DNA from 2 places in the Bacillus sp. N5-665 genome. Region 1 is predicted to be linked to the other one. Evidence: riboswitches for the same ligand, from Rfam matches in the RefSeq annotation. Region 1 holds a riboswitch; the other holds the start of a gene.
The links. A riboswitch is a leader RNA that binds a small molecule or an ion and turns the genes downstream of it on or off. The one in region 1 is predicted to bind S-adenosylmethionine.

Region 1 (4,613 bases):
CGTGAATTCTTCATCCTGTTTTAGCGATCGGTAATCTTCTACTCTATTAGTGGGGCATTACCGATCGTTAGAACGATATGTAATTATATTGGTATAGAAAACCGAAGGGAGTCTTGTAATGGACATTTTATTAGCGCTTCTTCCTGCAATTGCATGGGGAAACATCTTATTAGTAAGCGTAAAAATGGGCGGTGGTGCATATAGCCAAACGGTAGGTATGACAATCGGCGCTCTATTCTTCGCAACAATTATGTATGTATTTACTCAACCAGCTTTAACAATGACAGTCTTGATTGTTGGTTTTATTTCAGGTTTATTCTGGGCTTTAGGACAAGTAAACCAATTAAAAACAGTTGAAAAACTAGGTGTTTCAACTACTGTAACGATTTCTACTGGTATGCAACTTGTTGCAACTTCTATCTTTGGGGTTATCGCTTTCCGTGAGTGGACTACTACAACAACGATTGTTCTGGGAACGATTGCAATCCTATTAATCGTAGTTGGTGTTGTATTCACATCACTAGATGACAAAGAAAATGCACAGCCACCAGGACAATTGAAAAAAGGACTTCTTACTTTAATTGTTTCTACTTTCGGTTACCTTGTATATGTAATTATTATTCGTTGGTATAATATCGATGGTTGGTCTGCTATTTTACCACAAGCAGTTGGTATGTTTGTTGGTGCGGTTGTATTGACATCTAAACATAAACCATTTAACAAATATGCAATCCGTAATGCTTTATCTGGTTTACTATGGGGAACTGGAAACTTATTCTTACTTCTTTCATTACCACGTGTCGGAGTAGCAACAAGCTTCCCATTATCTCAAACTGGAATCGTTATCTCAACATTCGGTGCGATTGTCTTCTTAGGTGAAAAGAAAACAAAACGTCAATTGATCTTTATTGCACTAGGTAGTGTTTTAATTATCGGCGGCGCTGTATTGTTAGGTATGACAAAAGCATAAACTTATAATCTATCAATCCCTGAAGCTTAGCTGCTTCAGGGATTTTTTATTACAACTATTTTTTAAATATAATAATTTTTATAGCCTTATTTGTATCACCTCTCCTCCCTCACATTTCATTCTTTTCACTACAAGTCTTTTCTTTTTACAAAATTCTCTTAAAGATGGTATCGTTTTTTATAACATATCTTCACTAGAAAGGAATAAAGGATATGCTAACTAAACATCGAATTCTATTTATTGGTGCTGGTCGTATGGCAGAAGCTATATTTTCCGGATTACTTAAAACAAGCAAAGAATACATCGAAGAAATTATCGTTTCTAACCGCAGCAACGTAGAAAAGCTAGAACAATTACGAGCGCGATATAATGTGTCTACTGCAACAGATTGGAAGCAGCATGTTACATCTGTTGATACGATTGTTTTAGCAATGCCACCTTCTGCACATGAAGAATTATTAGCAGAATTATCTCCGTTACTATCGAATCAACTTGTCGTAACGGTAGCCGCCGGCATTGGCCCATCTTATTTAGAAGAAAGACTTCCAGAGGGAACACCTGTTGCTTGGATTATGCCAAATACAGCTGCCGAAATTGGAAAGTCTATCTCTTTATATACAATGGGACAATCAGTAAACGAGATGCATCAAGAAACCCTGCAACTACTTTTAAGAGGCATTGGCACTTCGCAACTTTGTACTGAAGAAGAAGTTCATCAGCTTACCGCAGTTACTGGAAGTGCACCTGCTTTCCTTTATTACTTTGCTGAAAGCTTGATTGAAGCAACAAAAAGTTATGGCGTCGATGAAGCAACCGCAAAACACCTTGTCATTCAAATGATTTCTGGCTCTGCTTCTATGCTTGAACAAACGCAAGATCCGGCTAACCTCCGCGAACAAGTAACAACGCCAGGTGGTTCCACAGCTGAAGGTCTCAAAGCTTTATATGAATATAATTTTTCAGAGGCAATTCAAAAAGCAGTAGAAGCAACAAACAAAAAAGCTAGGGGGAAATAATATGAGTTTAACAAGTTTAAAAGACTATACAACATTACATAACGGTGTGAAAATGCCTTGGTTCGGTTTAGGTGTTTTTAAAGTAGAAGATGGTTCAGAAGTAATTGATTCTGTAAAATCAGCAATTAAAAATGGCTACCGCAGCATCGATACTGCAGCAATCTATCAAAACGAAGAAGGCGTTGGACAAGCGATTCGTGAATCAGGTGTTTCACGTGAAGAATTATTTGTTACATCAAAAGTATGGAATAGCGATCAAGGATATGAAACGACACTTCAAGCATTTGAAACTACATTAGAGAAATTAGGTCTAGAATATTTAGATTTATATTTAGTACATTGGCCTGTAAAAGAGAAATATACTGAATCATGGAAAGCGTTAGAAAAACTTTATAAAGATGGCCGTGTTCGTGCTATCGGTGTGAGTAATTTCCACATTCACCACTTACAAGACGTATTTGAAATCGCTGAAATTAAGCCAATGGTCAACCAAGTGGAATACCACCCACGTTTAGCACAAGAAGAATTACACGCTTTCTGTAAAGAACATAACATCCAGCTTGAAGCTTGGTCACCATTAATGCAGGGACAACTACTTGATAACTCAACATTACAAGACATTGCGACAAAATATAATAAATCAACTGCACAAATTATTTTACGCTGGGATTTACAAAATGAAGTTGTAACAATCCCTAAATCTATTAAAGAACATCGCATTATTGAAAATGCAAATATCTTTGATTTTGAATTAAGTGCTGATGACATGAAAGCAATTCAAGCTCTAAATGAAGATCGTCGCGTTGGTCCAGATCCAGATAACTTTAACTTCTAGTAGAAAAACCACTGCCATATGCAGTGGTTTTTCCCGTTGAAGAAAACTGAAAATTTAAACTATATTCCAATTGGTTGACACTTCATTATCCGAGGTGTAAGATTTTGAATTATCAAAGAAACACAAAAATTAATAAAATTTATTCGTTTACTCATTGTATCAAGAGAGGTGGAGGGACTGGCCCTTTGAAACCTCGGCAACAGGTTCATTTTGAATACTGTGCCACTTCCTGCAAGCTTTGTGCTTGAAAGATAGAATGAGGGACTTCGTTTATATACGGGTGCATAACTTGTACGTAAAAATCCCTCTTTCTCAATATGAAAAGAGGGATTTTTTATTTTTCATTTCCCTCATCATCATCCAAACTTAATTATTTAGGAGGAAAATCAAATGAAAAAGAAGTTTGTACCCGGTATTGCATCAGTTGTAGGAGTAAGTATTTTATTAACTGGTTGCGGTAGTTATAAAAATGAAGCAAGCGGAGCAAATGCAAAAGACGAGGCGCCTAGTAAACAGGTTTTGAACTTATCTTCACCTACTGAAATACGAACAATGGATACAGCTCGTGCTACAGATACTGATTCTGGTCAAGTAATGAGAAACGTATTTGAAGGTTTGTATAATCTTAGTGAAGGTAACAAACCTGTCCCTGGTGTTGCAAAATCTCATGAAGTAAGTGGTGATAAAACGAAATACACATTCCATTTACGAGATTCAAAATGGTCAAACGGCACTCCTGTCACAGCGAAAGATTTTGTCTTCGCTTGGCAAAGAGCTGTTGATCCAGCAACAGCCTCTGAATATGCATTTCTATTCTTTGATATTAAAAATGCAACAAAAATTAACAACAAAGAACTTCCAGCCGATCAACTTGGTGTAAAAGCAATTGATGACCATACGTTTGAGGTAGAATTAGAACGTCCTGTTCCGTACTTTATTAGCTTAACAGCGTTCCCAACATTTCTACCAATTAACGAGGAATTCTTTAAATCACAAGGTGATAAGTACGCTTTAGAAGACAATACAATCTTGTACAACGGAGCTTTTACACTAAGCGATTGGAAGCACGAACAAAGCTTTAAATTCAAGAAAAACCCTACCTATTGGGATAAAGATACTGTCAAACTGGAAGAAATCAATTTTAACGTCGTAAAAGAAAAATCTACAGAAGTAAATTTATTCGAGTCAAAACAATTAGATCGTATCAAACTAACATCTGACTTCGTTGATAAATATAAAAAGGATGCTAACTTTAAAGAACGGCCAAACGTAGGGGTACAGTTTCTACGTATGAATCAACAAAACAAAGTACTTCAAAACGTTTCTGCACGCCAAGCAATCGATCAAACAATTGATCGAAAATCCTTTGTAAATACGTTATTAAATGACGGCTCTACACCAACCTCTAGTCTCGTGCCGAAAAACTTTGCAAAAGGACCTGACGGAACAGATTTCCGTGCTGCAAACGGCGATTTAACAAAGGTTGATACAAAATCTGCTCAAGAATTATGGAAAAAGGCAAAACAAGAACTTGGGTCTGAAAAAATAACGTTAGAACTATTAACAAGTGACGGTGACCTTGAAAAGAAAACTGGTGAATTCTTAAAAGGACAACTAGAAAAGAATTTAGATGGCTTAACGGTAAATATAAAGCCGCAACCACGTAAACAACAAGTTTCACTTTTATTAAAAGGTGACTACGAAATTGGAATTGACGGCTGGAGCCCTGACTTTGCGGATCCAATTACATTCCTTGAGCTATTTACAACGAATAACCCTTACAACTTAGATC
Region 2 (4,613 bases), 890 kb from region 1:
GAAAGAAGCTTACGTCAAAAACGTAAGCTTCTTTTTTATGTAAGTGTGTGTAACCGTTAAGCCGCATTGGGTTTTGTCGGTGAGTACGCGAAACTTTACGGTTACACGACACTTATTCATATGAGTAAAAGGGTTATTCCAACAGAAAGTTTGTACTTAAGCGATTGGACCGCCTAAGTTAATAATATCTTCAGAAACGCTGTCGAACTTTTTGAAGTTCTCTTTGAATTCGCTTGCAAGTTCGATTGCTTTCTCTTTATAAGCAGCTTTATCAGCCCAAGTTTGTTCAGGCATTAACACTTCGTCAGGTACACCTGGTACGTGAAGTGGAACTTCAAGACCGAAGATGTCATGTTTAGCTGTTTCAGTTTTCGCAAGTTCGCCGCTTAATGCTGCTTGAATCATTGCACGAGTGTAACCTAAGTTCATACGTTTACCAATGCCGTATTCGCCACCAGTCCAGCCAGTGTTTACTAAGAATACTTTCGCATCGTGTTTCTCGATTTTTTCACCAAGCATTTCAGCATAGCGAGATGCATCAAGTGGTAAGAATGGTGAACCGAAGCAAGTTGAGAATGTTGCTTGCGGAGATGTAACACCACGCTCTGTTCCTGCTAGTTTACTAGTGTAACCACTTAAGAAATGATACATAGCTTGTTCTTTTGATAACTTACTGATTGGAGGCAATACGCCAGATGCATCAGCAGTTAAGAAAATGATTGTATTTGGGTGTCCAGCAACACTTGGCAGTACGATATTGTCGATCGCATGCATAGGGTATGCAGCACGAGTATTTTCTGTTAAAGTAGTATCGTTATAGTCTGCGATACGCGTTTGGTTATTAATGATAACGTTTTCTAAAACAGATCCAAATTTGATTGCATCGAAAATTTGTGGTTCTTTCTCGTGAGAAAGGTTTACACATTTTGCGTAGCAACCGCCTTCAATATTGAATACACCGTTATCAGACCAACCATGCTCATCATCACCGATTAATTTACGGTGTGGATCAGCAGATAATGTTGTTTTACCTGTTCCAGATAAACCGAAGAATAGTGCTACGTCGCCTTCTTCACCTACGTTTGCAGAGCAATGCATAGAAAGAATATCTTGTTCAGGTAGTAAGAAGTTCATAATAGAGAAGATTGATTTTTTCATTTCTCCAGCGTATTCTGTACCACCAATTAGTACGATACGTTTTTCGAATGAAACCATAATGAATGCTTCAGAGTTTGTACCGTCAACAGCTGGATCAGCTTTGAAATTCGGTGCAGAAACAATTGTGAACTCTGATTCATGAGTTGTTAATTCTTCTTCAGTTGGACGAATAAATAATTGATGTACAAATAAATTGTGCCATGCATATTCGTTAATAACTTGAATTGGTAGGCGGTAATTGCGGTCAGCGCCTGCAAATCCATTGAAGACGAATAACTCTTCTTTTTCTTTTAAGTATTCTAAAACTTTAGTATATAATTTATTAAAATGTTCTTCAGAGATCGGCTGATTCACTGCTCCCCAAGCAATTTTGTCAGCAACCGATGCTTCTTTCACAATAAATTTATCTTTAGGAGAACGTCCTGTATATTTTCCTGTTGAAGCAGAAACGGCACCAGTAGAAGTTAATTTCCCTTCATTTCGCATTAATACTTTTTCCACTAATTGCGGAACACTTAGTTGAATCTGTGCATTGCTTCCGTTCAATAATTCGTGTAAACCAATTTGGACATTCACAGTACTCATATTTATATACCATCCTTTTCATTTAATGAAATATTTCTCGTAATCCCCAACAAGAGTATAACACAATTATATAAATAATGTATACTATTTATTTCTTTTTGTTTGTGTGAATGTATTATTTCCTTATTAATATTTCATTCCAGGCGTATTGAGAAAAACTTTCAGGAAAATGTGAATATTAATTGACAAATGAATATCATTTCTTTAGTATAGGTTGGGACGGATACTCTCTTATCCCGAGCTGGCGGAGGGACAGGCCCGATGAAGCCCAGCAACCTCATTTGTAGTGGTAAATACAGGTGAATAGGTGCTAAAACCTGTGCGAGGCTAACGGTCTCGAACGATAAGAGCAAAGGGCAAAAAGCAGTATGCAAGTAGCAAATTAAACCTTTCCTCTATGTAAAGTAGGAAAGGTTTTTCTGTATGCTTGTGTGGGAGAATAAATGTATGTCGCAGTTTGTGGCAAATTAAGGATGAGTTCCGTACAATATATACAATTACTGTAGGGAGGTTTACCACATGACAAAAAAACGTCATCTGTTCACATCTGAGTCTGTAACTGAAGGACATCCAGATAAAATTTGTGACCAAATTTCTGATTCAATTTTAGATGCGATCTTATCAAAGGACGCAAATGCACGTGTAGCTTGTGAAACAACTGTAACAACTGGTTTAGTATTGGTAGCGGGGGAAATTACGACTTCTACTTACGTAGATATTCCAAAAATCGTTCGTGAAACAATTCAAGGCATTGGTTACACACGCGCAAAATATGGATTCGATGCAGAAACTTGTGCAGTTTTAACATCTATCGATGAGCAATCTGCTGACATCGCTATGGGTGTTGACCAAGCGCTAGAAGCACGCGAAGGTCTAATGACTGACGCTGAGATTGAGGCAATTGGTGCGGGAGACCAAGGTTTAATGTTTGGCTTCGCATGTAATGAAACACAAGAATTAATGCCACTTCCAATCTCGCTTGCTCACAAATTAGCTCGCCGTTTAACTGAAGTACGTAAAGATGACACATTATCATACTTACGTCCGGATGGAAAAACGCAAGTTACAGTTGAGTATGATGAAAATGGTAAACCTGTACGTGTAGATACAATCGTAATTTCTACACAGCATCATCCAGATGTTACATGGGAAGAAATCGATCGCGATTTAAAAGAGCATGTAATTAAAGCTGTAGTTCCAGCAGAATTAATGGATGGAGAAACGAAATTCTTCATTAATCCAACTGGCCGCTTCGTAATTGGTGGACCACAAGGTGATGCTGGTTTAACAGGACGTAAAATCATCGTTGATACTTACGGTGGATACGCTCGCCACGGTGGCGGTGCATTCTCTGGTAAAGATGCAACGAAAGTTGACCGTTCTGCAGCATATGCAGCTCGTTATGTTGCGAAAAACATCGTAGCAGCTGGTCTTGCTGACAAAGCAGAAGTACAACTTGCATACGCAATCGGTGTAGCACAACCAGTATCAATTTCAGTTGATACATTCGGCACTGGTAAAGTATCTGAAGACGTACTAGTAGAACTAGTTCGTAACAACTTCGATCTTCGCCCAGCTGGTATTATTAAAATGCTAGACTTACGTCGCCCAATTTACAAACAAACAGCAGCTTACGGCCACTTCGGACGTACTGATGTAGATCTATCATGGGAACGTACAGACAAAGCTGCAGCTTTAAAAGAGCAAGCTGGTCTATAATATATGAAAAAAAGCTTTGCGCCGTGAGCGCAAAGCTTTTTTTATTTTGTTTTATTTACTACTTGGATGCAAGAACCACAATAAACTTCGCCGTCTAGCTCAATATACTTTTTCATATTAGTCATACCACTTGCTGGAAAGGGCATATGAATCCATGCTTTTTCATACGTTTGTATTTCCTTTTCACATGATTTACAAAGGATTGGTTTCTTCTCGAACATATGTAATCAACCTTTCATTTGACGTGCTTTACCCACGCAAAAGGCACTGCTTAGTAAAAATAGTGTTGCGAATATAATGCTTACTAATGTAGCGTATGGAATTGCGCCTTTTAGAGAAAAGCCAACAGTAATGGAAGCGACAAATAAGAGGATAAATGTTGTTGTTAATTTTTTATAAAGTTCCATAATATGTGGACCTCCTTATTTAGAGATTGAATGTTTAAAAATAAAATCTACTATATAGGCAAGTACGAGAGGAATTAATGTGCTAGTCAAATAGTAACGAATACCACCATCAGTCATAAGCACATACAATTTTAAAAAGTTAATATCAAACCCGTAAGCGATACATTGAAAAAGGGATAAAATAATTAGGAATGGTATAATGGGTACGTATCGTTTTATGTTATAAAACATAAATAAGATCCTTTATATAGATAAATGTACTTATATTGTATCATGTTGAATTCTTTGCTTCATACATAAGTTTACAAGAAAATGAAAGGGAAGATGAAAAATGAGTGTCAATGAACATAAAAAACAAGCGCCAAAAGAAGTGCGTTGTAAGGTCGTGACGATTTCCGATACACGTACGGAAGAGACAGATAAGAGCGGACAACTATTACATGAATTGTTAAAAGAAGCAGGCCATACAGTGACCTCTTATGAAATTGTAAAAGATGATAAAGAAAGTATTCAGCAAGCAGTGTTAGCTGGTTATCATAGGGAAGATGTTGATGTCGTGTTAACAAATGGAGGTACTGGTATTACGAAACGTGATGTGACGATTGAAGCAGTGTCAGCGTTATTAGATAAAGAAATTGTCGGGTTTGGTGAGTTGTTCCGCATGATTAGTTATTTAGAAGATATCGGAAGCAGCGCAATGTTAAGTAGAGCGATTGGCGGTACAGTTGGGCGCAAAGTTGTCTT

Region 2: it holds a riboswitch for S-adenosylmethionine, as region 1 does, so the genes downstream of both, metK (methionine adenosyltransferase) here and MNO09_RS29855 (peptide ABC transporter substrate-binding protein) in region 1, are expected to answer to the same signal.

Annotation. Positions count from the first base shown of each region.
Region 1 covers NZ_CP093325.1:5,325,835-5,330,447, forward strand. Annotated here, with positions in the region: gene MNO09_RS29840 (GRP family sugar transporter) at 119-970, shown strand; gene proC (pyrroline-5-carboxylate reductase) at 1,183-1,986, shown strand; gene pgoN (glyoxal/methylglyoxal reductase) at 1,988-2,821, shown strand; SAM riboswitch class I at 2,975-3,079, shown strand; gene MNO09_RS29855 (peptide ABC transporter substrate-binding protein) at 3,212-4,613, shown strand, end outside.
Region 2 covers NZ_CP093325.1:695,279-699,891, forward strand. Annotated here, with positions in the region: gene pckA (phosphoenolpyruvate carboxykinase (ATP)) at 157-1,743, opposite strand; SAM riboswitch class I at 1,972-2,093, shown strand; gene metK (methionine adenosyltransferase) at 2,263-3,462, shown strand; gene MNO09_RS05955 (hypothetical protein) at 3,504-3,683, opposite strand; gene MNO09_RS05960 (hypothetical protein) at 3,690-3,869, opposite strand; gene MNO09_RS05965 (MogA/MoaB family molybdenum cofactor biosynthesis protein) at 4,201-4,613, shown strand, end outside.